4 regions of the Mesorhizobium sp. M1365 genome follow, and region 4 is predicted to be linked to each of the others. Evidence: predicted binding sites of a transcription regulator. Region 4 holds the regulator's gene; each other region holds the start of a gene.
What was found. The regulator HrcA, encoded in region 4, represses chaperone genes, less so after heat shock. The targets are predictions, from matches to a motif close to GTTAGCACTCNCNNNNNGNGAGTGCTAAC.

Region 1: NKH04_RS20120 (co-chaperone GroES) is a predicted target of HrcA. The motif match lies at 1,496-1,524, and genes of this name have one in related genera.
Region 2: NKH04_RS24390 (co-chaperone GroES) is a predicted target of HrcA. The motif match lies at 884-912, and genes of this name have one in related genera.
Region 3: groES (co-chaperone GroES) is a predicted target of HrcA. The motif match lies at 3,048-3,076, and genes of this name have one in related genera.

Annotation. Positions count from the first base shown of each region.
Region 1 is NZ_JAMYLG010000019.1:21,156-25,209, forward strand. It holds gene groL (chaperonin GroEL) at 1-968, opposite strand, end outside; gene NKH04_RS20120 (co-chaperone GroES) at 1,026-1,340, opposite strand; gene NKH04_RS20125 (usg protein) at 1,680-1,949, shown strand; gene NKH04_RS20130 (DUF982 domain-containing protein) at 2,065-2,334, opposite strand; gene NKH04_RS20135 (hypothetical protein) at 2,472-2,684, opposite strand; gene NKH04_RS20140 (Hsp20 family protein) at 3,029-3,505, shown strand; gene NKH04_RS20145 (Hsp20/alpha crystallin family protein) at 3,535-4,054, shown strand, end outside.
Region 2 is NZ_JAMYLG010000029.1:59,881-63,934, reverse strand. It holds partial or broken gene groEL (chaperonin GroEL) at 1-393, opposite strand, end outside; gene NKH04_RS24390 (co-chaperone GroES) at 495-833, opposite strand; gene NKH04_RS24385 (hypothetical protein) at 1,076-1,348, shown strand; gene NKH04_RS24380 (DUF1488 family protein) at 1,345-1,611, shown strand; gene NKH04_RS24375 (hypothetical protein) at 1,642-1,833, opposite strand; gene NKH04_RS24370 (DUF3168 domain-containing protein) at 2,198-2,608, shown strand; gene NKH04_RS24365 (hypothetical protein) at 2,988-3,287, shown strand; gene NKH04_RS24360 (response regulator transcription factor) at 3,352-4,017, shown strand; gene NKH04_RS24355 (ATP-binding protein) at 4,028-4,054, shown strand, end outside.
Region 3 is NZ_JAMYLG010000061.1:18,164-22,217, forward strand. It holds gene bioZ (3-oxopimeloyl-[acyl-carrier-protein] synthase BioZ) at 1-313, shown strand, start outside; partial or broken gene NKH04_RS31165 (aspartate 1-decarboxylase) at 374-682, shown strand; partial or broken gene NKH04_RS33350 (NrtR DNA-binding winged helix domain-containing protein) at 712-918, shown strand; gene NKH04_RS31170 (S46 family peptidase) at 1,628-2,305, opposite strand; gene NKH04_RS31175 (S46 family peptidase) at 2,340-2,702, opposite strand; gene groES (co-chaperone GroES) at 3,129-3,425, shown strand; partial or broken gene groEL (chaperonin GroEL) at 3,488-4,054, shown strand, end outside.
Region 4 is NZ_JAMYLG010000011.1:104,263-108,316, reverse strand. It holds gene rph (ribonuclease PH) at 1-654, opposite strand, end outside; gene hrcA (heat-inducible transcriptional repressor HrcA) at 800-1,912, shown strand; gene NKH04_RS15420 (hypothetical protein) at 1,949-2,146, shown strand; gene NKH04_RS15415 (PQQ-dependent sugar dehydrogenase) at 2,247-3,602, shown strand; gene NKH04_RS15410 (LysE family translocator) at 3,690-4,054, shown strand, end outside.

The sequences.
Region 1 (4,054 bases), on a different contig from region 4:
ACCTTCTTGGCGCGGCCGAGCATCTCCAGTGTGACGTTCTCGAGCTTGATGCCGAGGTCCTCCGAGATCGCCGTGCCGCCGGTCAGGATGGCAATATCCTCCAGCATGGCCTTGCGGCGATCGCCGAAGCCCGGTGCCTTGACGGCCGCGACCTTAAGGCCGCCGCGCAGCTTGTTGACGACCAGCGTCGCCAGCGCCTCGCCCTCGACGTCCTCGGCGATGATCAACAGCGGCTTGCCGGATTGCACGGCGGCTTCGAGCACAGGAAGCATGGCCTGCAGGTTGGACAGCTTCTTCTCGTGGATCAGCACATAGGGTTCTTCGAGTTCGACGCGCATCTTATCCTGATTGGTGATGAAATAGGGCGAGAGGTAGCCACGGTCGAACTGCATGCCTTCGACCACTTCCAACTCGGTCTCAGCGGTCTTCGCTTCCTCGACAGTGATGACACCCTCATTGCCAACCTTTTCCATCGCCTCTGCGAGGAAGCGGCCGATCTCGGCATCGCCATTGGCAGAGATGGCGCCGACCTGAGCGATTTCGTCGTTCCTGGTCACCTTGCGGGCATTGGATTTCAGGTCGGCGACCACGGCGTCGACCGCCTTGTCGATGCCGCGCTTCAAATCCATCGGGTTCATGCCGGCAGCGACCGCCTTGGCCCCTTCCCTGACAATGGCCTGAGCAAGAATCGTCGCGGTCGTGGTGCCATCGCCTGCGGTGTCGCTGGTCTTCGAAGCAACTTCGCGGACCATCTGAGCGCCCATGTTCTCGAACTTGTCCTCGAGCTCGATCTCTTTTGCCACCGTCACGCCGTCCTTGGTGATGCGCGGCGCGCCGAACGATTTGTCGAAGACAACGTTGCGGCCCTTGGGACCGAGCGTCACCTTCACCGCATTGGCAAGCATATCGACACCGCGTAACATCTTCTCGCGGGCTTCGGTATGAAATTTCACATCTTTGGCAGCCATTGGAACACTCCTCGATAGGCAGCTTTTCGTTGACTGGAATGCTTGTTCAGGCCCCGCTCAGGCAGCCCTCTTCATCTCGCCCGTGGCTTCGATCACGCCCAGCACGTCGCTCTCTTTCATGATGAGCAGATCCTCGCCATTGAGCTTGATCTCGGTGCCGGACCATTTGCCGAACAAAATGCGGTCGCCGACCTTGACGTCGAGCGGCTGCAATTGGCCGCTGTCGTCGCGCGCGCCCGGACCGGCGGCAATGACCTCGCCCTCCTGCGGCTTCTCCTTGGCGGTGTCGGGGATGATGATGCCGCCCGCGGTCTTTTCGTCGACCTCGATGCGGCGGACCAGGATGCGGTCATGCAATGGACGGAACGCCATGTCGTTCTCCTCTCGGGACAAACAGATCTTCGAACATCCTCCTGACCGGACCGGCAATATCGGCCCGGCACGGGGTGCGCGATCTCTTCTTCAGGCATCGCGCGCATACGAACTAGTCGCGCTTTTTTCAGCTTTCAAGAGGATCATGCAAAAATTTTAGCACTCGACACCTGAGAGTGCCAATACGCTGTAATTGTTCGCACATTCGCCGTTTCCGGCGCGATGACCCGGCCGGATTTCCAAATCTGTCCGTCTCCTGAGCCGCTTGCCGGCGGCTGGAACCTATGTGGAAGGCGAGGCGTTTTGCAGACCGAGGTTCATTGGGAAAGGAAGGATTGCATGACCAGCAGGGACTTTCAGCTCCAGATGCAAGGGTTTGGCCTCACCACGGCGGAGATCCACTACCGCCTGCCCGATCATCGAAGCCTGCTTCAGCTCTATATCTGGCAGGAATACGATATCGCCCCTGATTTCCCGACGCTGAAGCATTTCCTCGATTTCTGGGAGCGCGAGATCGAAGGCCCGCTGCATTCGGTGCGCGTGGCTCATCACCGTCTGATCCAACCGTCCGAATGGCGGGCCGTAAATGGCATTATCACCGTCCACTGAGGAGCAAGCCGATCTGCCGCCAGACAGCAAACAAAGTGCCTCCGAAGCGGGGGAGAGGGGTAGCTGACTCTCCCCCACTTTGTTTTGGATCTCACAATATCGGAGGGCGTCCGGACTAGCCGGCGTGGTCGACAGGCTTGCGGGCCGCTGCGAGCAATCCAGCCTTGCGCGCCGCCCTGACGAAGGCCTTGCGCGCATCACGCGCGGTGCGCCAGCCGTCGAGCGCGTCGCGGCAGGTCCGATAGGCGGCGCGCCAGCTCCGGCCGCGTGCACGGTCCGGCCACTGCTGGCGCATGCATTCGATGGCTTCCCAACTGCTGGCGACCTTGCGCTCGCTGGATTGGAATTTCAACGTGATCGGCTCGGCGAAGCGGACGTCGTCCATCACTTCCTCCTTGTTTTCTGATCGTCTTCTTGTTTGAGCAAGCAACGTTATGCTGGCGGCACCGGCGGCCGGCCGGCGCCGCTGAAGGACATGGTTCGTCCCTTTGCGCGGTTCAAGAGCATCGCGGCAGCAGCCGGTTATTCCTCCTCGTCCGGCCCTTGCAGCAGTTCGATCAGCGTCGCTACCCTTGCCGTCGGCAGCGGTCGGCCCTCGTTCACCAGCGCCTCGTCGGCGGCGATCCAGGCCAGGGCCTCGCGCAATTCCTGGACCGTCCCGTCCGTCGCCGCAATGTCGGCGATCACGGCTTCGTCGACCGGGCCCAGCACAGAAATGATCTCGTCGCGTGTCATGGTCAGCTCCATCTGCGAGTGCCGGGAACGGGCCCGGCAACACAAGAAATCTGGATCTTGACCTGCTGCAGACAATAACCGGCCGGGGAAGTCAGCGTTGGCAATTGAAACCAACAGGCAATCTCCTGCCGGACATCTCCCCACTTGTGGCGAGATTGGCAGCCTCGCCGAACCGACCGAAAACCGGCCCGAAAAACCGGCAACGCGAGAGCCACCGGGTCTTGACTTGCGGCGGACAATAACCAGATCGAAGGCACCGGTCGCCGAAATGGGGCCGGCGGAACCAGGGAGCGCCAGCTCTTTGGCGCCCCTCGTATCTATGTTGCTCGATGGAGGATGTAGCTATGAGAACCGCATTCGACTTTTCCCCGCTCTATCGGTCGAGCATCGGCTTCGACCGCGTCTTCAACCTGCTGGAAAATGCTCCGCAGGCCTTCGACGCCTGGCCGCCCTATGACATCGCGCGCAGCGGCGAGAACAACTACCGCGTCACCATCGCCGTAGCCGGGTTTTCCGAGGACGACCTCGAAATCACTCATGAACCCAACCTCCTGATTGTCTCCGGCCAGCACAAGGAGCCGGACAACACGGAGTATCTGCATCATGGCCTCGCCACACGGCCCTTTACCCGCCGTTTCGAGCTTGCCGATCACGTCAAGGTCGCAGGCGCCTCGCTCGACAACGGCCTGCTCAGCATCGATCTGGTACGTGAGGTGCCAGAGGAGATGAAGCCTCGGCGCATCGCCATCGCGACCGATGTCGCCTCGCCGAAGACCGGGCCGAAGGTCGCGCAGGGCGAAGCAAACAAGCAGGCTGCCTGAATGCACCAGTCGAGAAAGGAGACTATGCAATGGCTATTCGTGATCTCATTCCGTGGGGCCGGGAGAACAATCAGCCCCCCAGCCTGTTCCGCAACGGCGACGGCGATCCCTTCCTGACGCTGCATCGCGAAATGAACCGCCTGTTCGACGAGGCGTTCCGCGGCTTCGACGCGAGGCTGCCGTCGCTCGGCGGCTTCTCCGCTGCCCGCGCCAGCTGGCCGAGTGTCGAAATCTCCGATAGCGAAAAGGAGATCCGCGTCACCGCCGAGATCCCCGGCATGGACGAGAAAGACGTCGAGCTGCTGCTCGATGACGGCGTGCTGACGCTGCGCGGCGAGAAGCGCGAAGAGACCGAGGACAAGGACAGGCAGTTCTCCGAACGCTTCTATGGCCGTTTCGAGCGGCGTATCCCGCTCGGCTACGAAGTCGACGAAGACAAGGTGAACGCCGCGTTCCGGAACGGTGTGCTCAGCGTGACGCTGCCCAAGACGGAGCGCGCCCAGGCAAAGGCCAAGCGTATCGCCATCACCGGCGGCGACGGCAAGTCCT
Region 2 (4,054 bases), on a different contig from region 4:
GATTTCCTTGACGACGGCGCTGACGGCAAGATCGATGCCGCGCTTGAGGTCCATCGGGTTCATGCCGGCGGCAACGAATTTGGCGCCCTCGCGCAGGATGGAAGCGGCAAGCACCGTGGCGGTGGTGGTGCCGTCGCCGGCAAGGTCGTTGGTCTTCGAGGCCACTTCGCGCACCATCTGCGCGCCCATGTTTTCGAACTTGTCGGAAAGCTCGATTTCCTTTGCCACGGCCACCCCGTCCTTGGTGACGCGCGGCGCGCCGTAGGCCTTGTCGATAATGACGTTGCGGCCTTTGGGGCCGAGCGTCACCTTGACGGCGTTGTTGAGGATTTCGACGCCGCGCAGCATGCGGTCACGCGCGTCGGTGGAGAATTTGATTTCCTTGGCAGACATGATCTTTTCCAGTTCGGTTGTCGTGGCAAGGCGCTTGCAGCGCCTGAATCAAAGCTCGGAGCGTCCTTTGCGCGCGCGCGGGAGGGCGCGCGGCCTTCCAATCAGGCGGCCTTCTTGGCAGCCACGGTCTTGTCGATGATGCCCGTCTCGCTTTTTTCGATGATGCCCATGATATCGGCCTCCTTCATGATCAGAAGGTCCTCGCCGTCTATCTTGACCTCGGTGCCGGACCATTTGCCGAACAGAATGAGGTCGCCGGCCTTGACGTCGAGCGGGATCAGCGCGCCGCTTTCGTCCCGCGCGCCCGGCCCGACAGCGATCACTTCGCCTTCCTGCGGTTTTTCTTTGGCATTGTCGGGGATGATGATGCCGCCCTTGGATTTGGTGTCGCTTTCGGCGCGCCGAATGACGACGCGATCGTGGAGTGGCCGGAATTTCATGGGGACTCTTTCTGGGGCCAGCTTAGGCGGCCGCCCCTCTCTATAGGCGCCCTGGCACTCGATTGATAGGAGCGCCAAAAAATATTCATAGGGCACATGAAATATTGAACGTATTATCTTGCCTGGTTATCCCCTGGTGTTCGGGCCTTGCCGAATATTAATGAAATTGAATTTCTATCTTTGAACACCTATTTTATGGTGAATTCACATTCACGACTTTCGCTGCAAGGGAGATTTTACCGATGGCCGAAGGCAATCAGAACATCATGGAAAAAGCTCAGGCCCGCTTCATGGAAAATCAAAAGAAGACGGCGGAGCGGAACAAAGCAACTGCCGAATATCTCTCGGAAGCCAAGGCGAGGAGCATCAAAACGGCAAGGCTGAGGGAATTGCGACTGGCCAAGGAAGAGGCGGACCGCGCGGCGGAAGCTCTGAATCCGGTCGCACCAAAGAAGAAGCGGGCGTCACGGGCAGTCAAGAAGGCCGTATCTGCATCGACGGAGGCGAAATCATGAGCCTGACATTTCCCAATCCCAGCCGCAGCTACGACGAGGCAAGCAAACGCATCCGCTTCGTCGGCCATGACGGGATGTTCCAGATTTCCTTCTCTGTCGCAACCGATGCCATCTCCAAGATGCAGCCGGGAACGGCGGCCTCAGAAGCTACCTACCTGGCAGCCTTCGACACGGCTTCCAACTCGATCCACGATGTCGCCAAGAATGCCTATGCCCGCACCCGCAGGAGCATATATGTGCTGACTGCGGCCGATTTTCGCTAGTCCGTCGCGATCCGTCCACAAGACGCTTTCTCAGGGCTTCCGGTCCGCCTTCGCTCGCCGCTTGACGTCGCGACCGTTCAGCCGGTCGACCATCGCGTCCGCATCGCGCGTGTTCAAACTGGCCGTGAGTTGCTGCTTGAGCTCGACCGGCTGGCCGGTGAAGACGTCGAAGACGGTCCAGCTGTGAGGATGTTCCATACGGAGCGCGTAGCGCTTTGCCATCTTGGGTCCTTTCGTTTCCGCCCAATCAATGAATGTCGCTCGATCAGGCCTGGGCGATGAAGAATACTGCCGCCACGACAAGCACCGTCCACAAAACGACGGACAGCTTCAGGGCCAGGCTACCGTACGCCGAGAGCACCTCCCGAGTGTGGCTGCCAAATGACTTCGCGCAGGTTGGCATCACCCTCAAGGGTCCGTGGCGCGGACGGCCGGGGCGTCGCGCATTCCAGGAGCAGGGCTTATTGCCGAAATCATGAAGGTTCATAATCCGCATGAGACGCGCTGATTCGCGCTTTGGCGGGATGCCTTCATGCAACGCAGCTACGCAGCCGGGAGGTCGACGCGACGGACGAAGGGAAAGACGATGACCGCGCCGGCCGTCGAATTGCAGAAGGCCATATTCGAGGCAGTGAATGACGATCCCGATTTATCGGCGGCACTGGGCGACGCACGATTGTTCGACCGTGCGCCGGAAAATGTTGCGTTCCCCCACATGACCTTCGGCCGCACCAGCGTCTACGATTGGGCAACGGGAATGGAGAACGACGCAGAACAGTTGCTGACGTTGCATGTCTGGTCGAAATCAGAGGCCAGCAAGGAAACCAATGACATCATGGACCTTGTTAGCACCCGCCTGCGCGATACGGCTCTCTCGCTCGGCGAACATCGCCGCGCCTACCTCAAGCTCGAATTCGCCGAAGCCCGCTACGACGAGGACCTTTCGGCCCATCACGGGCTGCTGCGCTTCCGCGCCGTGATCAAGGACGAGGGCTGACCACCGGGCATTTTTTACAATCCGGCAATTTTGTTCTTGCTTTGTGCCGGCAGCTATGCTACTAATTCGCCTATGGTGCTGATGGCGCCAGCGACCCGCCGCAGAGGCGGGTTTTTATTTCCGTCGGTTCGCCTGAATCTGCCTTCGGTTGCCGGATCGATTGTCGAAGTCGGGGCAAACCTGAAGCGATTGCCTTTCACTGCCAAACGATGCCCGGTTGTCGGCGAAGGATCGGAGGGCTAGGTTAAACTTGGCAATTTCGCGGGATGGGCGGCGAAATGGCAATCCGGTAATCTCGCGCTTCAGGGGTGTGGCGGGCATGCATTCGAGCGTTCACCGTTCATATCACGTTCAGCACCGGCGCGTTAGAACGCTGACCATGAAAACCCTTCGCTCCCACTTCCGGACCGCGGCACTGGCGCTGTCAGCCGCCGGTCTGCTTGCGTCGCAGGCGATGGCGATCCCCATTGTCGTGCCCGAGCAGCCCCAACCGGTCGTCCTCGCCGCCTCCGACTGCTATGCGATCGGCCAGCAGGTGGCCGAGCAGAATGGCGGCACCTTGGCCAAGGCCTCGCAGTCGACACGCGGCGGCCAGCCGGTCTGCGTCATCGTCGTGCTGGTTCCGGGCAAGGAAGGGCAGCGTCCGCGTCGCTCGGAGATCGTCGTTCCGCTGAACTGAACCGTGCCGTTTCCCAGTCTGCCGGAATCGGCCTATATCTGAACAGCTTCAACAGGCCTTCCGCATGCGCGTACTCGTCGTCGAAGATGACAAGGATCTCAACCGGCAGATCGGCGACGCGCTGGTCGATGCCGGCTATGTCGTCGACCGCGCTTTCGACGGCGAGGAAGGGCACTTTCTCGGCGACACTGAGCCCTACGATGCCGTGGTGCTCGACATCGGCCTGCCGCAGATGGACGGCATCAGCGTGGTCGAACGCTGGCGGCGCGGCGGCCGCAAGATGCCGGTGCTGATCCTGACGGCACGCGACCGCTGGAGCGACAAGGTTGCCGGCATCGACGCCGGCGCCGACGACTACGTCACCAAACCCTTCCACATCGAGGAAATCCTGGCCAGGGTGCGGGCCTTGATCCGGCGTGCTGCCGGGCACGCTTCGTCCGAACTGACCTGCGGGCCGCTCCGCCTCGACACCAAGGCCTCCAAGGCCGACGTCGACGGCGTGCCGCTGAAGCTGACCTCGCACGAATTCCGCTTGCTTGCCTATTTGATGCACCACATGGGCGAGGTGGTGTCCCGGACCGAGCTGGTCGAGCATCTCTACGACCAGGATTTCGACCGCGATTCCAACACGATCGAGGTCTTTGTCGGACGGCTTCGCAAGAAGATGGGCATCGACATGATCGAAACTGTTCGCGGCATGGGCTACCGCATGCGTAAGCCGGAGGCGTAACGCGGAACCGCTGCCTACAAAACCCGCCGTCTCGAAC
Region 3 (4,054 bases), on a different contig from region 4:
AAAGGCCGTCGAGATGATGACCGATTGCTCGATAAGCGCGCTAGCCGCTGCCGGAGTGCGACCACAGGATGTCGACCGGTTCGTGCCGCATCAGGCCAATGCTCGCATTTTCGATGCTGTCGGGAGTAACCTCGGCATAGCGGATCAAGCAATTGTCAAGACGATTGCCGAATACGGCAACTCTTCGGCCGCGACGATCCCGCTCTCACTGTCGCTCGCCAATCAAGCGGAGCCGTTTCGGCCGGGCAAGAAAATACTCCTGGCGGCGGCAGGTGCGGGACTCAGCGGCGGGGCGCTCGTCGTCGGGATTTAGCCCAGCGAAGCTGCTCAACATCAGGACTGACTTTGTGAGATGAATAGGACAACGGGACCAATGCGAAAGATAGTCGCCGGCAAGCTGCACGGCATCCACGTCACCGAAGCAAACCTCAACTACCACGGTTCGATAACGCTCGACCCTGACCACTGCGAAGAAGCCGGGATCCTGCCAATGGATTCGTGGAGACATGGAGCAAGACTTCCGGCGCGCGAATCTCGACCTATGTCATCCTCGGCGAGCGCGGCTCTCGATGCTGCATCCTCAACGGCGCGGCCGCCCGGACCTGCCAGCCCACTCCATCCATCTGGACGAAGCGCGCATTCCTCTCTGAAGCCGCGGATCGTTACGTTCGTCATCAACAATGTCGTTGGCTTCTCGCCGATGGCAATGCGCTGACGCGGACGGCGTTGACGACTACATCGGCAGGGGCGCTTCAGCAGAACTTTCGCCGGTTGATTGAGCAGCAGGAACTGGTGGAGGAGACCGGCGAAAGTGCTTTTGACACCGGGGGTCGGCCGGCGAAGCTTTATCGCTTCCGCCACCATGTCCTCGACGAAACGGCGGTCGCCCGGACAAAATTGCCGCTGGCGCGGGCTTGACATCCTTTATACTCAACGTAGAAATATACCCTTATAATCAATTCGATTATAACGAGAAATTCATTCGCACCGTCCGAACCCACGGTCTCGCTCGGGAAGCCCGTATGAGTGGATCGAAGTGATCTTGGAAATGAAACGCCCGAGGACGGCTTTCAACCTTTGTCGTGAAGGAGGTGCCGCGCGAGTGGGCCAATGCCTTGCGGCAACGGTGAAGCATGTATACCGCCAGTAAACGCATGCGTCAAAGTCGCCATCGAATGTACAGTTCGTCTAAATGTGCGATACGTTCGATTTGTGCAAATAACACTTGGAGAAGTGTCGCATAAAACAAACGTTTTAATTACATAAAGCAGGCAAGCTAAATTTTAAACTTGCACAAATGAGCGTAGGGCGCCCTGTTCCAGGGCGCCTTTTTTAAGGATTATCATTAGACTCTCTCCCGGGGGGAACTGTGGGTGAAGAAACAACGCATCGTCCTGCTGGCAGCTGTTTTGGCGTCTGCCTTTGGCTTTTTTTTGCTGATCCTGATCCTGCAGATGGTCAGTTTTTTGGTTGACTAGGCACGCGCAAGCGGGATGGATCGCGCAGAGACACGCGGAAGTTTTTTCGCCAGCGAAACCCCGACGACCTGATGGGGAGTCGCGCCAGCAGGGTGGGAGCCACGTCCAGTGCCACCGACCATGCGAGATGCCGATTGTTGGCGCGTCTGTCAGTTCGCGCGGCCATATTCATTCCGGTGCCGATCTGTTGCCTTTTCTGCTTTCCCATGCGTTTTAGGCCGAGCCAATTTGTGAAGCGGGCGGTCAATGGATCTGCGCCTCGCGATTGCCTGCCGTTGCCTTTTGATCTGGGCGGCATAATCCGAGAGCGAACGCTGCAACCGCGGTTCGAATTGCGCGAAGTTGAACCGGACTTCATCCGCCGTCAGGAACTGGTGGGTTGCGCCGGGAAAGCCGGCGACCATCACAAGGTCGCCTTCCTTGACGCCTGCACAGGCCATGGGTAGCCAACTCTTCGGCCGGTAAGGCACATTGTCGCGCGCATATGGCCGGGAGGAACCATCAGGAGCGACATAGGCGCGATAAAAGCCGAAGTCGCCTGTGTGGCGCGGCCACATCCAATTGTCCGTTTCGCCGCCGAAGTTACCGACGCCGAGCGCGGGCGCATAGACAAGGCGCACGTCCTCGATTTCGAGCTTCTGCTGGAGATAGTAGGAGGCGCCGCCATAATAGGCCCCTACGTCGCAGCGGCGATTGGGCTGTCCTTCACATGCGGCGATCAGGGCCTTGCGGTTCGTGGCGAGCCGCTCATAGCGGGCAAACCCATTCAGCTTGTCCGAGACGCCCTTGAGTATTTCGGCGGTCACATCCCGCATGTCCTCGATCACATGGATTCGGCTGCCTGGCGCCGCGGGCAATTCTTCACCCAGGGCTCTTCGCCAGAAAGCCGTCTGTGAGATAGTCCTGGCCCTCTTTGCTGTGGTATTGGATGGATTCGAACACGCAATGATGATTGGTTGCGACCAGCCCTTGTGGACTGACGAACGAGGCGGAGCATCCGCCCAGTGATACGATCGCGTTGAGCGGGTCAGCGTCTAGACGGCCCAGCTGGGCGGGATCGATCTGGAGCCCATCCGCGCGCATGGCCGCGCACACTTCCGCAGTCTGGCCCGGCATCCACATACCTTCGTCCGCCGATGTAGCCGTGACCGTCCAGAGCAAGGCGATGGCAGTTGCTTTGGCCAAACATTTCAAATTCGAGTTCGTGCTGACTGTCGCTCTCATCTTGCCTCCTGTTCTCCGCAGATTGGATTGGTGACTATCGGGATGGCCGGAGTCCTGGCGCCCGCGCGGCGGCCACACCGTAAAGACCGAGTGGACGGTTAACGCAGGAATCCTGATGGCGCTCACCTCTCATTATATCGGTCGCGCGCAACGTTTGCGGATCATTCGCTGCACCAATCGTGCCAAATGAATAAAGCCTTCAGTTGCAAATGGTGAGCCGCCCCATCCATGTCCGATCTCCGACGTCGTTCACGTAAAACGCTCGGTGCTTCCACGCTCGTTTGCTCTTCGCCCGTCCCTCTTCCGTCTTGACTAGCAGGAGCCTACGGCCTATCTCACTGCCGCGTTAGCACTCGCTTCTGGTGAGTGCTAAACACGCTCCGGCAACGGAGAACCGTTCAACATCCGCACCAGGGAAATCCAAAAATGGCAAAGTCGAATTTCCGGCCGCTGCATGACCGCGTGGTCGTTCGCCGCGTCGAGTCCGAAGCGAAGACCGCCGGCGGGATCATCATCCCCGACACGGCGAAGGAAAAGCCGCAGGAAGGCGAGATCATCGCCGTCGGTTCCGGCGCCCGTGACGAGGCCGGCAAGCTCGTCCCGCTGGACGTCAAGGCCGGCGACCGCATCCTGTTCGGCAAGTGGTCGGGCACCGAAGTCAAGCTCAATGGCGAAGACCTTCTGATCATGAAGGAATCCGACATCATGGGCCTCATCGGCTGAATATCGGCCTCACCCTCATTTAAATCTTCGGGCTCAATCCAAGCCCCTGCCAGGAGCTAAAAATGGCTGCCAAAGACGTAAAATTTTCCCGCGACGCTCGTGAGCGCATGCTGCGCGGCGTCAACATCCTCGCCGACGCAGTGAAGGTCACGCTCGGCCCCAAGGGCCGCAACGTCGTCATCGACAAGTCGTTCGGCGCACCGCGCATCACCAAGGACGGCGTCACCGTCGCCAAGGAAATCGAGCTGGAGGACAAGTTCGAGAATATGGGCGCGCAGATGGTCCGCGAAGTTGCTTCGAAGACCAACGACATCGCCGGCGACGGCACCACGACCGCGACCGTTCTGGCGCAGTCGATCGTCCAGGAAGGCCACAAGGCGGTTGCCGCCGGCATGAACCCGATGGACCTCAAGCGCGGCATCGACCTCGCCGTCGCCGACGTCGTCGCGACGCTGATCAAGAACGCCAAGAAGATCAAGACCTCGGAAGAGGTTGCCCAGGTCGGCACCATCGCCGGCAATGGCGATGTTTCGGTCGGCTCGATGATCGCGGAAGCGATGCAGAAGGTCGGCAATGAGGGCGTCATCACGGTCGAGGAAGCCAAGACCGCCGAGACCGAACTCGAAGTC
Region 4 (4,054 bases):
CAGCGCCGCGAACTGCTCTTCCGAGAACGGCTCGCCCTCGGCCGTGCCTTGGATCTCGACGATGCCGCCCTTGCCGGTCATGACGAAATTGGCGTCGGTGCCGGCCGAGGAATCCTCGATGTAGTCGAGGTCGATGACCGGCTGGCCATCATGGATTCCGCAGGAGATTGCCGCAACGTGATCCTTCAGCACCTTGCTCAGGCTCGCCATCTGGCGGGCTTCCATCCAGCGCAGGCAGTCGTAGAGCGCCACCCAGCCGCCGGTGATCGAAGCGGTGCGCGTGCCGCCGTCGGCCTGGATCACGTCGCAGTCGACGGTGATCTGCTGCTCGCCGAGCGCCTGCAGATCGACCACGGCGCGCAGGGAGCGGCCGATCAGCCGCTGGATTTCCAGCGTGCGGCCGCCTTGTTTGCCGGACGAAGCCTCGCGGCGCATGCGCTCGCCGGTCGAACGCGGCAGCATGCCGTATTCCGCCGTAACCCAGCCCTTGCCGGAGTTGCGCATCCAGCCCGGCACCTTTTCCTCCAGGCTGGCCGTACACAGCACATGCGTGTCGCCGAACTTCACCAGGCACGAGCCTTCCGCATGCTTGGAGACGCCGCGCTCGAAGGAGATGGGGCGCATTTCGTCGAATTGGCGTTTGGAAGGGCGCATTCAGGCTTCTTTCTTTCTTCGGAATCTTGGCCGGGGAATCTTGGCCGGCTTGTAGCCGCACGGGGCGTGAGGCGCAAAGGAAAATGGACCGGTTGCGCCGACACCGCGGAAGTCTATATCTTCGGGGCGGAGGTTTTGGCTCGAAATGACAAAGGCAGTCGATCCCGGTTTGCAGTCGCACGTGCTCCCGTCGCACGCGCTGCAATCGCCCGCGCTTCAATCGCTCGACATGCGTTCGCGCGACATCTTCCGGCGCATCGTCGATTCCTATTTGAGGGATGGCGAGCCGGTCGGTTCGCGCAGCCTGTCGCGCATCCTGCCGTCGTCGCTGTCGCCGGCCACCATCCGCAACGTGATGAGCGACCTTGAGCATCTCGGCCTGATCTATGCGCCGCACATTTCGGCTGGCCGGCTGCCGACCCAGGCAGGCCTGCGCTTCTTCGTCGATGCTTTCATGGAACTTGGTGACCTCTCCGACGAGGAGCGCCGCACCATCGAGGCCCAGGTGCGCGCCTCCGGCTCGGGCGCGACGCTGGAGCATATGCTGACCGAGGCCAGCCAGATGCTGTCCGGCATGTCGCGCGGCGCCGGCCTCGTGCTCGCCGCCAAGAATGAGGCGGCGCTTAAGCACATCGAATTCATCCAGCTCGAGCCGACCAAGGCGCTGGCCGTGCTGGTCTCGCAGAACGGCGACGTCGAAAATCGCGTCATCGATCTGCCCGCCGGCATCACCATCTCGCAATTGCACGAAGCCTCTAACTTCCTCAACTCCCATATCCGCGGTCGCACCCTGGCCGAGGCGCGGGTCGAGATCGCCCGCATCAAGGAAGAGACCAGGGCGGCCCTCGACACGCTGTCGCAGGATCTGGTCGAGAAGGGCCTGGCGGTCTGGGCAGGCGCTGAAAGCGGCGTGCCTGGGCGGCTTATCGTGCGCGGTCGCGCCAATCTCCTGGAAAACGTCACTGCCCAGGCCGACATAGAATTGCTGCGGCATCTGTTTGAGGATCTGGAGACGCAGGATGGGCTGATCCAGCTTCTCGACCTCGCCGAGGCAGGCCCAGGCGTGCGCATATTCATCGGTTCGGAAAACAAGCTGTTTTCGCTGTCTGGCTCCTCGCTGGTGGTGGCACCCTATCGCGACAAGGACGCGCGTGTCGTCGGTGCGCTCGGCGTCATCGGGCCGACGCGGCTGAATTATGCGCGCATAGTACCGATGGTCGACTATACGGCGCAGCTGATTTCGCGCATGCTGAGCTAGGAGCCGCCGCGGGCCTGCCGCAAGGAGGAGAAAAGAATGGCGCTGGAATCGTTCAAGGCCCAGATCAGTCTGCTGCTCGAAGAAATGATCAACCAGCCAGAGGATCAGCACGAGGTACAAGAGCAGTTGCGCGAGAAGCTGCAAGAGATGCGGGCGATGGGTTTACCGCTGCCGGCCGATCTGGTCGCGCTGGAAAAGCGCCTCGACGACGACTTTTACGCCTCTGGCAACTGAACGGGTTCGGCTTCAAATCCTCGTGTGCTGGACGGCCGCTTGGAACGATCAATGCCTGATGCCGTTTGCCCCTGTTCGAGGCGTATCCCGGAGGACGTTGATGATCCGACCTGGCGGCTTTGCGGCCTTGGCCGCTGCCCTCCTTGTTGCGACACCGGCAGCCGCCCAGCAGGCGGACCAGAATGTGCTCAAAGGCGAAGCCGCGTTTGGCGATTGGCACGCCGACAGGCCTGGCGTCCGACGCCTGATTGGGCCGCGAGACATGCCGGCAGCCGACCCCGCCCAATCCGCTTCGAACGGCGCCGGCGTGGCGGAACGGCCCGAAAGCGCCAAGCCAGAATTGCCGTCGGGCTTTTCGGCTGAAATGATCGTATCCGGCATCGTCAATCCACGTGTCGTGCGCGTCGCTCCGAATGGCGACCTGTTTGTTGCCAACAGCCATGCCGACCAAATACGCGTCTATCGTCTCGCCGAGGGCAGCGCCAGGCCCATCGAGAAAGCGATCTTCGCCAAGGGGCTCAATTATCCCTACGGCATCGCCTTCTATCCGCCAGGAGACAAACCGCAATGGGTTTATGTCGCGAACAGCGACAGCATCGTCCGCTTCCCCTATCGCGATGGCGACCTGAAGACATCCGGCAAACCAGAAACCATTGTCGCCCAAATCCCGTCGGGTGGTCACACGACCCGCGACATCGCCTTCTCGCAGGACGGCAAAGCGCTTTATTTGTCGGTTGGCTCCGCCTCGAACGTAGCCGAGGATATAGGCAAGGAGCCGGATAGCGGCCTCGACGCCTGGGCCAAATCAAAGCCGCTCGGGGCGGCCTGGGGCTCCGAGGACGGCCGTGCCGATGTGCTCGCCTTTGACCCGGATGGGAAAAATCCGCGAACTGTCGCCACCGGCCTGCGCAACTGTACGGGCATGACCGTGCAGCCCGCCACCGGCGCATTGTGGTGCGTCGTCAATGAGCGCGACGAACTCGGCGACAATGTGCCGTTCGAATTTGCAACGGCGGTCAAGGACGGCGGATTCTATGGTTGGCCTTGGTACTACATCGGCAATAACGAGGATCCGCGCCATCAGGGCGAGCGGCCAGACCTCGCCGGCAAGGCCACTGTCCCCGATGTATTGATGCAGGCGCATTCGGCGCCGATGAATATAGCCTTCTACGACGGCAAGAACTTCCCGGCGGATTATCAGGGTGACGCCTTCGTCGCCATGCATGGTTCGTGGAACCGTGGCGCTAGGACCGGCTACAAGGTGGTGAGGCTCAAATTCAGGGATGGCAAGCCGACAGGCGAATATGAGGACTTCATGACCGGCTTCGTCATCTCGAACGACGCCGTCTGGGGCCGCCCGGTCGGTGTCGCGATGGCCAAGGACGGCTCCCTGATCGTCACAGAGGACGGTAACGGCACCATCTGGCGCGTTACCTACGAAGACGGCCGCTCCTGAACGGCGGTGTCGCCTGCTGCGCTGGCGCAATCGAATCCGGCCCGAGGGAATTCACCCAACTTCAACATTGTGCGACAAGCGCCAATCATGACACTCACCGGGTTCCTCGCCTATAGTGCTGCCCTCGGCATCGCCGCGGCCATCCCCGGCCCAGGCGTCACCGCGCTTGTTGCGCGTGCTCTGGGTTCCGGCTTCCACTCGTCGCTGGCCATGTCGTTCGGGCTGATGCTCGGTGACCTGACCTATCTCACTGCCGTGGTGCTCGGCCTGGCTTTCGTCGCACAGACTTTCGGCATGGTCTTCCTGGCCATCAAATGGCTGGGCGTCGCCTACCTCGCCTTTCTTGGCTGGCGTTTCTGGACGAGCGGCATCACGCCCGAAACGGTGGAGGCGAAGAAAGGCAAGGGCGGCTTGGCATCCAGCTTTGTAGCCGGCCTTGCCGTCACGCTCGG